Regions from separate parts of the Bacillus sp. PK3-067 genome, predicted to be linked through region 2. Evidence: riboswitches for the same ligand, from Rfam matches in the RefSeq annotation. Region 2 holds a riboswitch; the other holds the start of a gene.
What was found. A riboswitch is a leader RNA that binds a small molecule or an ion and turns the genes downstream of it on or off. The one in region 2 is predicted to bind S-adenosylmethionine.
Positions count from the first base shown of each region.

Region 1: it holds a riboswitch for S-adenosylmethionine, as region 2 does, so the genes downstream of both, M1D73_RS25540 (methionine ABC transporter ATP-binding protein) here and M1D73_RS02070 (cyclase family protein) in region 2, are expected to answer to the same signal.

Region 1 covers NZ_CP096490.1:4,931,789-4,939,651, reverse strand. The annotation lists gene M1D73_RS25565 (arsenate reductase family protein) at 218-583, shown strand; gene gcvH (glycine cleavage system protein GcvH) at 625-1,008, shown strand; gene M1D73_RS25555 (toprim domain-containing protein) at 1,509-1,853, shown strand; gene M1D73_RS25550 (thioredoxin family protein) at 1,857-2,165, shown strand; gene M1D73_RS25545 (hypothetical protein) at 2,318-2,662, shown strand; SAM riboswitch class I at 2,788-2,895, shown strand; gene M1D73_RS25540 (methionine ABC transporter ATP-binding protein) at 3,206-4,231, shown strand; gene M1D73_RS25535 (methionine ABC transporter permease) at 4,224-4,889, shown strand; gene metQ (methionine ABC transporter substrate-binding lipoprotein MetQ) at 4,913-5,725, shown strand; gene metQ (methionine ABC transporter substrate-binding lipoprotein MetQ) at 5,797-6,603, shown strand; gene sufC (Fe-S cluster assembly ATPase SufC) at 6,842-7,627, shown strand; gene sufD (Fe-S cluster assembly protein SufD) at 7,643-7,863, shown strand, end outside.
Region 2 covers NZ_CP096490.1:382,818-390,680, reverse strand. The annotation lists gene M1D73_RS02090 (FAD-dependent oxidoreductase) at 113-1,639, shown strand; partial or broken gene M1D73_RS02085 (MFS transporter) at 1,783-3,083, shown strand; gene M1D73_RS02080 (nucleotidyltransferase domain-containing protein) at 3,097-3,879, opposite strand; gene M1D73_RS02075 (PRK06851 family protein) at 3,991-5,100, opposite strand; SAM riboswitch class I at 5,250-5,362, shown strand; gene M1D73_RS02070 (cyclase family protein) at 5,448-6,080, shown strand; gene M1D73_RS02065 (hypothetical protein) at 6,109-6,489, opposite strand; gene M1D73_RS02060 (ATP-binding protein) at 6,719-7,863, opposite strand, start outside.

The DNA.
Region 1 (7,863 bases), 870 kb from region 2:
ATTAATCAAACGCTTGTTTAAGATATATGTTTGGTGCAGAATCTAAAAAATTTATATATTTATTTTTTTCTTAACAAATGGCGGAAAAATAAGAAAAATTCGCAGGATTATTAAAAATTATCACGAAATAAGTAAAAGTTTAGCGAATAATGGTTTGAAATAATAAAACGTTTTCTATATGATAAAGGTAAAGGTTAGTAAAAAAGTAGGTGAATTTATGACAGTAACATTTTATTCATATCCAAAGTGTGGCACATGTCAAAAGGCAAAGAAATGGTTTGAGGCAAACGATGTAGCATATGAGATGATTCATATTGTTGAAAATCCACCATCAAAAGAAGATTTACGTAATTTACATGAAAAAAGTGAATTACCATTAAAAAAATTCTTTAATACAAGTGGAATGCGTTACCGTGAACTTGGTCTAAAAGATAAGTTGAAAGATGCAAGCGAAGACGAAATGTATGAGCTTTTAGCATCTGATGGCATGTTGATTAAACGTCCAATTGTAACAGATGGAACGAATGTAACACTTGGTTTTAATGAAGAGCAGTTTGAAAGTGTGTGGAAAAAGTACCAATAAGGTATTTTTACATAATTAATACATTCACTGGAGGTACAGTCATGAGCATTCCAAATAATTTACGTTACTCTGAAGAACACGAATGGGTAAAAACTGAAGGTAATGAAGTTGTTATCGGTATCACTCACTTTGCACAAGGTGAGCTAGGCGATATCGTATTCGTTGAACTTCCTGAAGTAGGTGCAACAATCGAAGCTAACGAGCCATTCGGAAGCGTAGAATCTGTTAAAACAGTTTCTGAGTTATACGCACCTGTAAGCGGTAAAGTTGTAGCAGTAAACGAAGAATTAAGTGACCAACCAGAACTTGTTAACGAATCTCCATACGAGGGTGCATGGATGGTTAAAGTTGAACTTTCTGATGCAAGCCAAGTTGAGAAGTTATTAACTGCAGAAAAATATGCAGAAATGACAAACCAAGACTAATTATAGTCGACTAAAGGACAGCCTTTGTGCTGTCCTTTTTTATTTTTTGTGAAATAATGAAATTCAAGTTATATGTAAATAAATAAGCTATTATGAGAAAAACTGTTTTTTGGTAAGGTTTCATAAGTCTTCACAATCTAAACGAGCCGCTTGCGCTTTTCATTGTCCAGCTCCACCTCCTAGCCCTTCATGTCTAAGAACCTTCCGCACGAGAAGACAAAAAGCGTCTTCTGTGCGAAAGAACCTTAGCCAACAGGGCTAAACAGTCGGTTCCGCTTTTCTTTATGATCCAGCTCCAGCGGCTAGATTGTTCGGTGGCTTCGCTTCTTCCTACAAGGCCAAAAGCGCCTTTACGTCAGAAGCTCCATCCCCCCTCACAATCTAAACGAGCCGCTTGCGCTTTTCTTTTGCAAAAATAAACAGGAAACAACATGAAAATAACGAATATACTATATACTAAGTTCAAGGTTGTATAGTATATGGTGATCGGGTGATGACATATGATTTATGTAGAAAAAGTCATTATTGTAGAAGGTACATCAGATAGAAGAAAGATTGAATCTATTATTCGTGAACCGGTGGAAATTGTTTGTACAAATGGTACAATTGGTTTGTCGAAAATGGATGAGCTCGTTGATCAGTTTTTTGATAAGGAAGTGTATGTGCTAGTGGATGCTGATGATGCTGGAGAAAAGTTAAGGAAACAATTTCGAAAAGAATTCCCGCAAGCCGAGCATATCTATATTGATCGCTCGTACCGAGAAGTGGCAACTGCGCCATCTACACACTTAGCAAATGTATTATGGGGAGCCGACATTGACGTTTATACAGAATATTTACGGTAAGGAATGATAGAAGTGATTGATTGGACAGGAGCCGAAGCTACAGCCCTAATAGAGAACGAAGAAAAAACAGTATTATATGTATATACTCCAATGTGTGGAACATGCCAATTAGCAAAAAAGATGTTAACAGTGGTTGAGATGACAATTGAAGATTTGAAAATTGGGATGTTAGATTTAAATTATGCTCCGCATTTAGCAAAAGAGTATGGGATTGAAAGTGTACCTTGTTTACTTGTTTTTGAAAATGGGACACTGATGAAGAAGATATACGCATTTCATTCGGTTGAATATTTATATACGGAATTAAAGTAGGCGGCAAAAATTTTGCCGCCTCGACATATTTCTTGGGAAATATGTCGAGATGCAGGATGGATACAGTATTTGTCGAGCGAAAATAACAGGATTGCTCTTTAGTGAGAGGGAATGGTATGTAATAGAAAGTGATATGAAGGATGTGATTTAGGGTGAGATTATATTCTTTGCTTCAATCATTTGTAAATTACGCTAATGGTCAATATCATTTAGAACCGCTTTTAAGACAAGAAGAAAAAACTGTTAATTTTCGCTTTGGAGATGAAAGTTGTTCGTTACAAATTTCAAGAGATTATATAGAGTTGGTACATGAGGAAAGAGGAACGGAACAAATCATTTGCTTAGATGAAAAGGATATAGAACAATTGGTGAATGGAAATGTACGATTGCAAATGCTAATGAATGATGGACGTGTACAATATTCGGGAACGTACCGAACGATGTTATTAGTGGAATCGATGTTTCATATATGTAAACCGATGTCAGTAGGTGCTTAAAATTCTGAAGTTTCATTTTTTGCGAAAATTTCTGTTGACATGGTGAGTGTATATTGATACAATTCAAGTCATAAAATATAGACAATTTCATAAATTTCAAATCAGACGAAAATTGAATCTGATTTCTCTTATCAAGAGAGGTGGAGGGACTGTGCCCTGTGAAGCCCGGCAACCGTCAACTTATGTTGAAATGGTGCCAATTCCTGCAAAGCAAATGCTTTGAGAGATGAGAGAGAGGGATAATGTTGTTATATACGCATAAAAACCTTTCTGCTTCTCTAAAGCAGAAAGGTTTTTTTATTGTTTGAATGTGGAGGACATTCAAATAATAAAAGTAATGATAACAGTGGACTACACGCATTAAAAATAAAAAATTGCGGAGTCGACCTAAAATCTTTATGAAATCTAGCTCCAGCGGCTAGAACAGTCGGTCGTTTCATCCCTTCCTATGAGGCAAAAAGCGCCTCTACGTCAGGGATTCAAACGCCCTCTTGTTCTAAACGAGCCGCTTGCGCTTTTTATTTAAAAAAGGGGTGATACACCATGATTCTATTAGAGAATGTAAAGAAAATATATAAAGCAAAAAGCGGTGATGTCACTGCTGTAGATAATGCCAATTTAAAAATAGATAAAGGTGAAATATTTGGTGTTATCGGATATAGTGGCGCTGGAAAAAGTTCTTTAATTAGATTGTTCAATCAGTTGGAGAAACCAACTTCTGGTCAAATTACAATTGCAAATCGTGTCATTTCAGCAATTACAGGAAGCGAACTTCGTAAGGCAAGGCAAGAAATTGGAATGATTTTTCAGCACTTCAACTTACTTTGGTCACGAACAGTACGTGAAAATATAGAGTTTCCACTTGAAATTGCAGGTGTTGATAAAGCGAAGAGAAGAAAACGTGTTGATGAATTAATTCATCTTGTTGGATTAGAAGGAAGAGGAGACGCGTACCCATCTCAGCTGAGCGGGGGACAAAAGCAACGCGTCGGGATTGCAAGAGCATTAGCTAATAATCCACAAGTGCTTTTATGTGACGAAGCAACGTCAGCTCTTGATCCGGAAACGACAGATCAAATTTTGGATTTACTATCAGACATTAATAAGCGCCTTGGTTTAACAATTGTACTCATTACACATGAGATGCACGTAATTCGAAAGATTTGTAATCGTGTTGCGGTAATGGAGAAAGGAAAGATTGTAGAAACAGGTCCAGTACTTGATGTATTCCGTAATCCGAAGCAAGATATTACGAAACGATTTGTACAGCAGTTAACGGATTCTGAAGATACAAATGAAACGATTGAAAGTTTAATTGAAAAATATCCAGATGGAAAAGTAATTCGTTTGCAGTTTATCGGTGAGGCTGTAGAAAGACCAGTGCTTCAACGATTGATGCAACGCAGTGACATAGAAGTTAGCATTTTGCAAGGAAATATCGCACAAACGAATAACGGTTCTTACGGTAGTTTAGTTGTTCATTTAAATGGTGAGGAAACAGCGATCCAGCAAGCAATAGAAGGAATTCATCAAGATCAAGTAGAGCTGGAGGTGATTGCACATGGATAAGTTACTTGCAAATGTTGATTGGAATCAAATGTTAGAAGCAACTGGTGAAACGTTATATATGACGGCAATCGCAGCTCTTGCGACATTTGTTTTAGGACTCATTTTAGGATTGTTACTCTTCATGACAGCAAAAGATAATTTATGGGAAAACAAATCAATTAATACGGTGATTGGAGCATTCGTAAATATATTCCGTTCTATACCATTCATCATTTTAATTATTTTATTAATCCCATTCACAAAGATTCTTCTTGGAACAATTCTTGGAGCAAGTGCAGCTTTGCCGGCTTTAATTATTGGAGCAGCACCATTCTACGCGAGAATGGTTGAAATCGCACTTCGCGAAATTGATAAAGGTGTAATTGAAGCTTCAAAAGCAATGGGAGCAAAAACAAGCACAATTATTTTGAAAGTGTTAATTCCAGAATCGTTACCAGCATTAGTATCTGGTATTACGGTTACGACAATTGCTTTAGTAGGCTATACAGCAATGGCAGGAGTTGTTGGTGCTGGTGGCCTTGGAACACTTGCTTACTTAGAAGGATTCCAAAGAGGGAATAACGATGTAACAATCGTTGCGACAATTTGTGTATTACTAGTTGTATTTTTAATTCAGTGGATTGGTGATAGTTTAACGACTCGAATAGATAAACGATAATAAAAAACGGGAGGATGCTTCAAATGAAAAAATTGTTACTTACGGCACTTATTTCAACTTCAATTTTTGGGTTAGCTGCTTGTGGCGGGAAAGATAAAGATGAAAAGAAACTTGTTGTGGGTGCTTCTAACGTACCGCACGCTGTTATTTTAGAAAAGGCAAAACCGTTACTTGAGAAAAAAGGAATTGAGTTAGAAATTAAAAAATTCCAAGACTACGTATTACCAAATAAATCGTTAGCGGATAAGGATTTAGATGCAAACTACTTCCAGCACATTCCGTATTTAGAAAAAGAAATTAAAGATAAAAAATATGACTTTGAAGTAGCAGGAAAAATTCATTTAGAACCAATTGGTGTGTACTCTCAAAAGTATAAGAGCTTAAAAGAGCTTCCGGACGGAGCGACAATTATTATGAGTAATTCAGTTGCTGACCATGGACGTGGTTTAGCAATTTTACAAAAAGAAGGTATTTTAAAAATTAAAGACGGAATAGATCCAGTTAAAGCAACTCCAAAAGATATTGCAGATAATCCGAAAAATCTAAAATTCAAAACGGATATCGAGCCTGGTTTATTGCCACAAGTGTATAACAATAAAGAAGGCGACGCTGTTTTAATTAACTCTAACTATGCAATTGATGCAAAGTTAAATCCGGAAAAAGATGCAATTGCAATTGAAGGAAATGATTCACCATACGCAAACATAGTAGCTGTTCGTAAAGGCGATAAAGATAAGAAAGAGATTAAAGCTCTTGTAGAAGTATTGCATTCTAAAGAAATTGAAGACTTCATTAATAAAGAATATAAAGGGGCGGTTGTTCCTGTAAAAGAATAATTGCTGAAAAGGGCTGGTGTATGCCGGCTCTTTTTATAACTACATAACTATTGGGGAGAAGGGGAAAGCATATGAAAAAGGTTCTACTGTCAATTGTTACAGCGTTGTCTGTATTTACATTAGCTGCTTGCGGAGGAAAAGAGGAGAATAAGCTTGTTGTGGGAGCTTCTAACGTGCCACACGCTGTTATTTTAGAAAAGGCACAGCCGATTTTAGAGAAAAAGGGTATTAAATTAGAAATTAAAAAATTCCAAGATTATGTGTTGCCGAATAAGGCTTTAGCGGATAAAGAAATTGATGCGAACTACTTCCAGCACATTCCTTACTTAGATAAAGAAATTCAAGAAAAGGGATATAAAATTGTAAACGCAGGAAAAATCCATTTAGAACCTATGGGCATTTATTCTAAGAAATATAAAAGCTTAAAAGACCTACCAGATGGCGGAACAGTGATTATGAGTAATAACGTAGCGGAGCGAGGCCGTATGTTAGCATTGTTACAAAAAGGTGGCGTTATTAAATTAAAAGACGGAGTAGATGTTGTTAAAGCAACAGTAAAAGATGTTGTAGAAAACCCGAAAAACTTAAAATTTAAAACAGATGTTGAACCTGGACTTTCACCGAAATTGTATGAAAATAATGAGGGAGATGCTTTATTTATTAATTCAAACTATGCAATTGATGCAAAATTAAATCCAACAAAGGATGCAATTGCGATTGAAGGATCAGACTCTCCGTATGCAAACATCATTGCAGTTCGTAAAGGTGATGAGAAGAAAAAAGAAATTAAAGAGCTAGTAGAAGTGCTACATTCAAAAGAAATTCAAGATTTTATTAATAAAGAATATAAAGGTGCTGTACTTCCGGTAAGTGAATAAATATAAGGAAAGGGCTGGAAAATTACCAGTCCTTTTTTCTTTATATAAATAAGAAGAAAGGTGTATCATAGAAAGATGTGAAGGAAATACTTATATACATTTGTGAAAAAACGGTTACTTTTTTTCGGCGTTTGCGATATCATTTTATTTGATATAAAATTAGAATGAGAATAAAATGAGAATATGAACGTTTTAGGAATTTTTAAAATGTATATATAGGATTAATGGAGGTATTGAGATGGCTGGTTCTACATTAACGGTTAAAGACTTACACGTATCAATTGATGGCAAAGAAATTTTAAAGGGTGTAAACCTTGAAGTAAAAGGTGGAGAAATCCACGCAATTATGGGACCTAACGGAACAGGTAAATCAACTTTATCTTCTGCAATTATGGGTCACCCAAAGTATGAAGTAACAGAAGGTAGCATCATCATCGACGGTGAAGATGTATTAGAAATGGAAGTAGACGAGCGCGCACAAGCGGGTCTATTCCTAGCAATGCAATATCCAAGTGAAATTAGCGGAGTAACAAACGCTGACTTCTTACGTTCTGCAATTAATGCACGTCGTGAAGAAGGCGATGAAATTTCTCTTATGAAATTTATCCGTACATTAGATAAAAACATGGAATTCCTAGAAATGGATCCAGAAATGGCACAACGTTACTTAAACGAAGGTTTCTCTGGTGGAGAGAAAAAACGTAACGAAATTCTTCAATTAATGATGATTGAGCCAAAAATCGCAATCTTAGATGAAATTGACTCAGGTCTTGATATCGATGCATTAAAAGTTGTATCTAAAGGTATTAACGAAATGCGCGGCGAAGAGTTCGGTTGCCTAATGATTACGCATTACCAACGTTTATTAAACTACATCACTCCAGACTTCGTTCACGTTATGATGAACGGTCGTATCGTTAAATCTGGTGGCCCTGAGCTTGCACAACGTCTAGAAGCTGAAGGTTACGACTGGATTAAAAAAGAATTAGGTATTGAAGACGAAACAACAGAGCAAGAAGCGTAAGAGAGGAGCATAAACATGACAATCGGTACATTACCTTTCGATCAAGAAACAATCCGTCAACGCGCAAGCGAAGTAAACGAAGCAGCTTGGTTGACTGAGTTCCGCTTACAAGCTCTTGCACAAGCAACTGAACTTCCAATGCCAACGCCTGATAAAACGAAAATTGACAAATGGGACTTTATCGGAAAAGGCGACGCTGCTAAGCAAGAGCCTGTAAGTTCTTTAACTGAACTTCC
Region 2 (7,863 bases):
ATTTATAACCTCTTTTAATAAAAATAGACTACTTCTAAAACAACACACATGAATTTCATATAATATGGAAATATTAAAAGGAAAATTGTTCTAAAATCAGGAGGTTTCCGCAATGACAAGTGATACATTTCCACAACTGCCGCTATCTTATTGGATTGAATCTACTCAGTTTCCTACTTTCCCTCGTTTATCCGAAAATATAAAGACGAAAGTTGCTATTATCGGTGCTGGTATTACAGGTATTACTACTGCCTATTTACTTGCAAAAGAAGGCATCGATGTTGTTTTAATTGATTCTGGTCGTATTTTAAATGGAACGACTGGGCATACAACAGCGAAAGTAACAGCACAACATGATCTTATTTATGATGAATTAATAAATCATTTCGGTGTAGAAAAGGCCCGGCTTTACTATGAATCAAATAATCAGGCTCTACAATTCATAAATAAAACTGTTCAAACATATAAAATCGACTGTAATTTCTCAAATGAAGATTCATATTTATATACAACTACTGATAACGGATTAAGAAATTTATCGAAAGAATATGAAGCTTATCAAAAATTAAATATACCTTGTGACTATGTTCAATCTCTATCGATTCCTATTCCAGTACAATCTGCGCTTGTAATGAAAAATCAAGCACAATTCCATCCCCTTCTTTATTTAAAAACACTTTTAGAAAAGTTTGTGGAGATGGGCGGAAAGGTCTACGAACAAACAACAGCTATGGATGTGGAAAAGGGCGATTATTCACAAATAATTACAAAAGAGGGCCATCATATCACTTGTGAATATGTCGTCTCTTGTTCACATTTTCCTTTTTATGATGCGAATAGCTTTTTCTTTACGCGAATGTACGCAGAACGCTCCTACGCTCTTGCAATAAAAGCAAAAACGGAGTATCCAGGTGGCATGTATTTAAGTATTGATGATCCAAAGCGCTCCTTACGCTATATAACAAACAATGGAGAAAAATTAATTTTGATTGGCGGAGAGAGTCATAAAACAGGTCAGGGAATAAATACGATGCTTCATTATGAAGCACTCTATTCTTTTGCTGAAGCCACTTTTGGAATAGATGAAGTTCCTTATAGATGGTCAGCACAAGATTTAATTACTCTAGATAAGCTTCCTTATATCGGACATATTAACGAAAGAAATCCAAATATATTTGTTGCAACTGGATATCGCAAATGGGGAATGACAACTGGAACTGCTGCCGCTCACCTACTGAAGGACTCCATCCTAAAAGTTCACAGTCCCTATAAAGAACTGTATGCACCATCACGCTTCCATGCAAATCCAGATATAAAAACGTTCCTCTCCCAAAACATTGATGTTGCGAAACATTTAATTGCAGGAAAGATTGAAACCGCATTACGTAAGCCAGAAGATCTCGAAGTTGGTGAAGGATCTGTCGTACATGTTAACGGTAAACGAGCAGGTGCTTATAAGGACAAAGAAGGAAAATTACATATCGTCGATACAACTTGTACACATCTCGGCTGTGAAGTTGAATGGAATAATGGTGATTGTACTTGGGATTGCCCTTGCCATGGTTCTCGTTTTTCAATTGAGGGAGACGTTCTTGAAGGCCCAGCAGATCAACCGTTAAAACGAGTTGATAATGAGTAAACAAATAAAGAAGTTCAACAAAATTACTGTTGAACTTCTTTATTTGTTATAAACCCTTTTCAGATAAAATTCGACACAAGGAGGAAAATATTAACATTAAATAAAATAATATATTCATCTACAAATTAAAAGGGGTAAATATTATGCAACCTTCAGCTCCACCTCATCTAGAATCTACAGAAACTATCTTTCCAAGCTCTATTACAAAACTTGTTGTTTTTATTTGTTGGCTAGCCATTTTAGCTGATGGATATGATTTAGGTATTTACGGTGCCGTTCTACCAAAGCTCCTAGAAGACAAAAGCTGGGCGCTATCACCAGCGCATGCTGGTACAATTGCAAGCTATGCTTTATTTGGGATGTTTATTGGGGCTATTCTAGTTGGAACGATTACAGATCTAATTGGGCGTAAATGGACGCTTATATGCTGTTTAGCACTTTTTTCTATCACAATGGGTTTAGCGGCTATCACTCCTTCTCCTGAGTTATTTGGATTATCTCGATTTATAGGAGGAATCGGATTAGGCGGTGTTATCCCAACAGCTTCAGCACTTACTGTTGAATATTCACCAAAAAAAAGGCAATCTTTTATTTATGCTCTTATGTTTACTGGCTATCCTTTAGGTATCGTGTTAGGTGCTATTTTGTCCATGCTTATGTTAGAAGATTTCGGATGGAGAATTATGTTTGGTATCGGAATGATTCCACTACTCCTCATTCCTTTCATTATTCGCTATTTACCCGAGTCCATTCAATTTTTATTATCACGTAATCGCCAAGAAGAAGTGAACCAAATTCTTAATCGTTTTCAAATTGAATTTCATGTAAAAGATAAAACTCATCAAGACCCATCTACTATACGAAAGAAAATGGATTTTTTACTTTATTCTCAAAAGAATACATAAAAGCAACGCTACTTTTTTGGATCACTTATATAATGGGAATGTTTTTAATATATGGTTTAAACACTTGGTTACCACAGATGATGCGCCAGGCAGGATATCCTCTTGGGTCTAGTCTGTCATTTCTACTTATGCTAAATATTACCGCAGCTATCGGCGCACTATTCGCTGGAGCAATTGCTGATCGTATAGGAGCAAAAATCGTTATTAGCATCTCTTATCTTATGGCAGCCATATGTATCGGACTATTAACAATCAAACCATCTGTTACAATCATTTATCTTTTAATTGGCCTTGCTGGTATTGGATCAGTCGGTATTACTCAAATATTAAATGCATATGTAACACAATACTTCCCATCACATATCCGAGCTACCTCCTTAGGCTGGGGACTGGGGCTTGGCCGAGTTGGTGCAATTGCTGGCCCAATTCTCGTCGGTATTATTATGACAATGCAATATGACCTAGCATGGAATTTTTACTTATTCTCCTTTGCAGGTCTTATCGCGGCTATATCTGTTTTCTTCATTCCTACAAAATAAAAAGAGCACAAACTTACTTGTGCTCTTTTTCATATGCTTCAAACAACATATCTCGAAACAATGTATTTAAACTCTCAATATCGATTCCTGATCCCTTTTCAATTCCTTTTACATATTGCTGATAGTAATGAATTTGTTCTTCTAAAAATTGATTTAGCACCTTAATTTTCAATCCAACATCTAATTCAGTACCTGCTTTTTTCTTTATTAACAACTTTTCAATTTCATCTAATACGCTACGTTCTAATGATAATTCTGTAATTAATCGATCAAATTCTACAGGAGGTAAAGTCGTTTTCTCTTCTAGCCACTTACAAGCTAAAATGGGACGTAATACATAAAAGTACTTTTTCAGCTTTACATTCTCACCTTGCAAAAATTCACGATAATTTTTCGACGCCATATGTAAATAATGATATATCGTTGCTTTTGGATCAAAATTCTTCTCACTCATCTGTTGAAGTAGTTCTGGAAAATTAGAGTTTTTCGAATAAAAAATTGGTGATCGAATCCACTCAAGTAAAGCAGGATTCGACTTCGCGAATAGTTGCAACGCCTTTTTAATATCCCAACCACTTATATCTAAATCATCACTAATTGGATATTCAATTACATCTCGTTTGTCATGAATTGATAAATACCATTCTACCGGATGTATATAAACAAACCTAACATCATAATCGCTATCTTTCGATGGAAACCCCCAAGCACGACTCCCTGATTCCACCGCAAATAAAATTTTTACATCATTCTCTTTTTCAATTCTTTCTAACTCCAACTCGATTTTCTCTCTCATTTCATAACATCTCCATTTTTTGATTATTTCCTTGGAAATTCGACAATACACTATTAATTTTACTACATACTAAAAAAACTGTCAGAAATTACTGACAGCCTAATGAAACGTCTATTGTTGCTTTTCAATTACAGTAGCAGCAATTCGTTCAAACTCTTTTTGAATCTCCTCTTTATATGCATCTACTATTGAAAAATCCATAGCAGCAATATAAATTCGTTCTAATTTATCACGAACCGATTTTGCTTTCGCTAAGAAAGACATCGCCTCATTCATTTTTGCTTTATATTGAATGGAGACATCACGAATTTCCTTCGCATATTTCTCATCCGTCCCTGGCGTAACAATAAGGACATACATATCAATAATTTCATCACCCTCGCGACTTGGAAAATATTCATGTGGTGCGGTGCTATCAAAAATTGCAAATCCTAATTCTCTTACGATAACCATATCAAGACTATTCGGGTCAAATCCGCAATGATATACTTCAACTTCAAACCCTTTTTCTTCAGCTGCCTTAGCTAACTTTTTGAGCATCGTTGATTTTCCAGAGCCTGGGCGCCCTTTTATAAAATAACGATGTGGTAACCCTTCTGTTAAATTAGGAACAAAATCAACTGCTCCTTTCGGTGTAGCAGCTCCTAAAAAACGATGTTTTACAAGCGATTGTCTCCCGCTTTTATCTGCAAATAATTTCTGGATTAGCTGATTGGTTAGTTCATTTGCTTTATTAAAATCTATATTATCAATATATATCTTCTCCCACTCATCATGTATAACCAATGCCTCTTTAAAACGTGCGTAAGCAGACTGAAAAGCTTTGCTTGCTTCTGAAACAAATCTTTCAATTTCTAACTTCTGCTTTCTTAGTTTATCTGAGTCCCAAGCAATTCCTAAATTTATATACTCTTCAACAACCCCTGGCATTTTTGGCTCAATAACATGCGGCGATGTCCCATCAACAATTCCTACTTTTAATTTTGGGATAATTACACCATCAACCGATTTATTATCAGAAGAACAATGTAAAAATTCAATATCATATCCTTTTTCAATCCATTCACGACCTATTGCCTTTATTAAAGAAGATTTTCCCGTTCCTGGGCCACCCTTTAAGATAAATAATCTGTCTAATCCTTTTAAATTCTCTTCGTATAAATTGTGAAATCCCCTAGCTGTATTACCACCAGCATAATAATTTAATACATTTCCTGTCACTGCACTCACTCCTTCGCAGCATTCTATTTACATAAGCTACAATATGCGAGCAGCTTTATTTGGGTGAATACCTATTTTGTATTGCACGCAAAAAGGAAATGAATTACAATTTAACTATCGGAAAATTCCGATTTTAAAAACTGAATACTTCTTTATCAAGAGAGGCAGAGGGACCGGCCCTTTGAAGCCCAGCAACCTCAGTTTATACAAACTGAATAGGTGCTAATTCCTGCAAAATGCAATGCATTTTGGAAGATAAAACCCAACTAGCATGTAAAGCTCATCTTTCTTGATACTGAAGGATGAGCTTTTTATTATTTGAAAAACATATATTGGAGGTATGTAAAATGAAAGTAATTGATTTATCACAAACATTTGAAAATAATATGTCTCAATTTCCTGGAACACCTAAAATACAACTAGAAGCTGTTACAAGTGTTGAAGAATCAGGATATCAAGTTACAGATTTTCATTCTGTCGTTCATGTTGGCACGCATTGTGATGCTCCTGCGCATTTTATTTCAGGCGCAACGACCATCGATCAATTACCGCTGGATCAATTTGTAGGTGAAGCTGTTCTTATAGATGTAACACATATTCAAGAGCGAAAATTACCTAAGACAGTATTGCATAATACTGACATAAAAGAAGGTGATATTGTTATTTTTCATTCTAATCTATCCACAAAATGGAATACAGAAGCTTATGAGAAGGAAGCATTTTATCTTTCTGAAGAATTAGCTAAAGAACTAGTGCGATTAAAAGTAAAATCTATCGGTTTAGATTTCATTTCCCCTGATGAAGTCACAACAGAAACATCACCGATTCATCACATATTACTAGGGAATGATATTTACTTAATTGAAAACTTAACAAATCTAGATGCTATCGAAGAAAAACGTTTCTTTTTCTCAGCAGCACCTTTAAAAATTAAAAATAGTGACGGTGCTTTCGCAAGAGCATTTGCTGTTATTTTTTAAACATAGCCTATAAAAAAAGCAAAGGCCACTACTGGTCTTTGCTTCTATATTTTCTATTTAAATTAAGAAAGAATTGTTCCACACGAGGACGCAACCAAGCTAAACAATCTATCTCTTTCTTCTTTGTGCAAGCTATCTCTTCTCCATCTACCATTTCAACAAGTTCTAGTTCTAACAGTTGCCTCGTGAATGCTAACATATTCACTTCTTCGGATGGATACTCTTCTTTTAATTTCTCCTCAATTTCCCCCAATAAAAAACCGTCACGCATCATTGCCAATGCATCAATCCAAAGTGGCGGCATTTCATATTTTTCTCCTGTAATTGTATCTTTTACAATATAATTCTTTTGCTCTTTTCGAAATTGAATCGTGTGTAAACATACAGTCGAATTTAATGTTAATTCCATCATACCACCTCTTTCATAATATCTGCATAGAAAAAAGGATGCGTGTGCACCCCTTCTTATCTTTTCATAACACTACTGAACCGCTACATGAGCAATCAATCTCATGTCGATATTTTCCTCCATTATAAACGAAGTATTTTATAAAAAAAACCCTTCTTGAAACATTTTATAAAATGTTTATATTTACACAACAAGAACACTTTTCTGAAAAATCTTTTCTCCCAATACATTAAAAGGTCGGCAAAAAAATTTCTACTTTCGTTCCTACTCCTACACTACTTTGGATCGTGATACTCCCTTGATGTTCCTTAATAATTTTATATGTAATCATTAATCCAAGTCCTGTACCAGTCTCCTTTGTTGTGTAAAACGCCTTGCCAATTTTTTCTAACTTCTCATTCTCTATACCAAATCCTTGGTCTTCAACAGAAATACACAAATGTCCTTGCGTTTTTTGATATGCACGGATATGAATTTCTCCACCCTCTGGCATTGATTCTATTCCATTTTTAATGATATTTAATAACACTTGTTTTAATTGCTTATCATCACCGTTTATAGCCGGTAAATTCCCATCTACTTGTAAATGACATTTAACTCTATATTGCGTTGCATAACTTTCCATTAGATGCACAACATATAGAAGGATGTCTCGTATATTACACCTTTCATAATTTGTTGGCTTTGGTTTTCCTAACAACATCAATTCACTAACAAATCCATTGACTCTTTCAATTTCTTGTAGCATAATGTCGTAGCTCATCGTATCAGTTGGATTTCTTTCTTTTTGCATTTGCGTAAACCCTTTTAACGCTGTTAACGGATTTCGAATTTCATGAGCAATTGTTGTAGACATAGTCCCAATCACAGCTAAATTTTCCGTCTCTTTCATATTGTTCATCATTTCAACCACTGTTCTTACATAAGATTGAAATCGTTTTAATAAAGAATGTGAAATAATGAAATAGAATATACATAAAACAAGTGGAATTACCACTTTTAAATCTTGTAATAGCAATGTGAAAAATACGTACTTTCCAATTACACTAAAGGACACTAAATAAAAGTATTTTCTATTCACGAAAACTGGGGCAAATAAAATTAATAACATTTCTACCATACTGCCATGTTCAAAAGGTCTATCCGTTCGCAAATAAATCATTAAATTATTCACAAGATTGATAAACATGTACCCAAATAAAAATAAATATTTTACAGAATATACATACCCTCTTTTTTGAAGATATATAGAAATAGGAAATAATGCTATTACAAATATAGGCACACCTATCCCAAGACTACCTTCTGGCCAACCTACCGCTGTTCCACTAATATTCATAGCAGGATATACAAAATAATATATAGCGTCATATA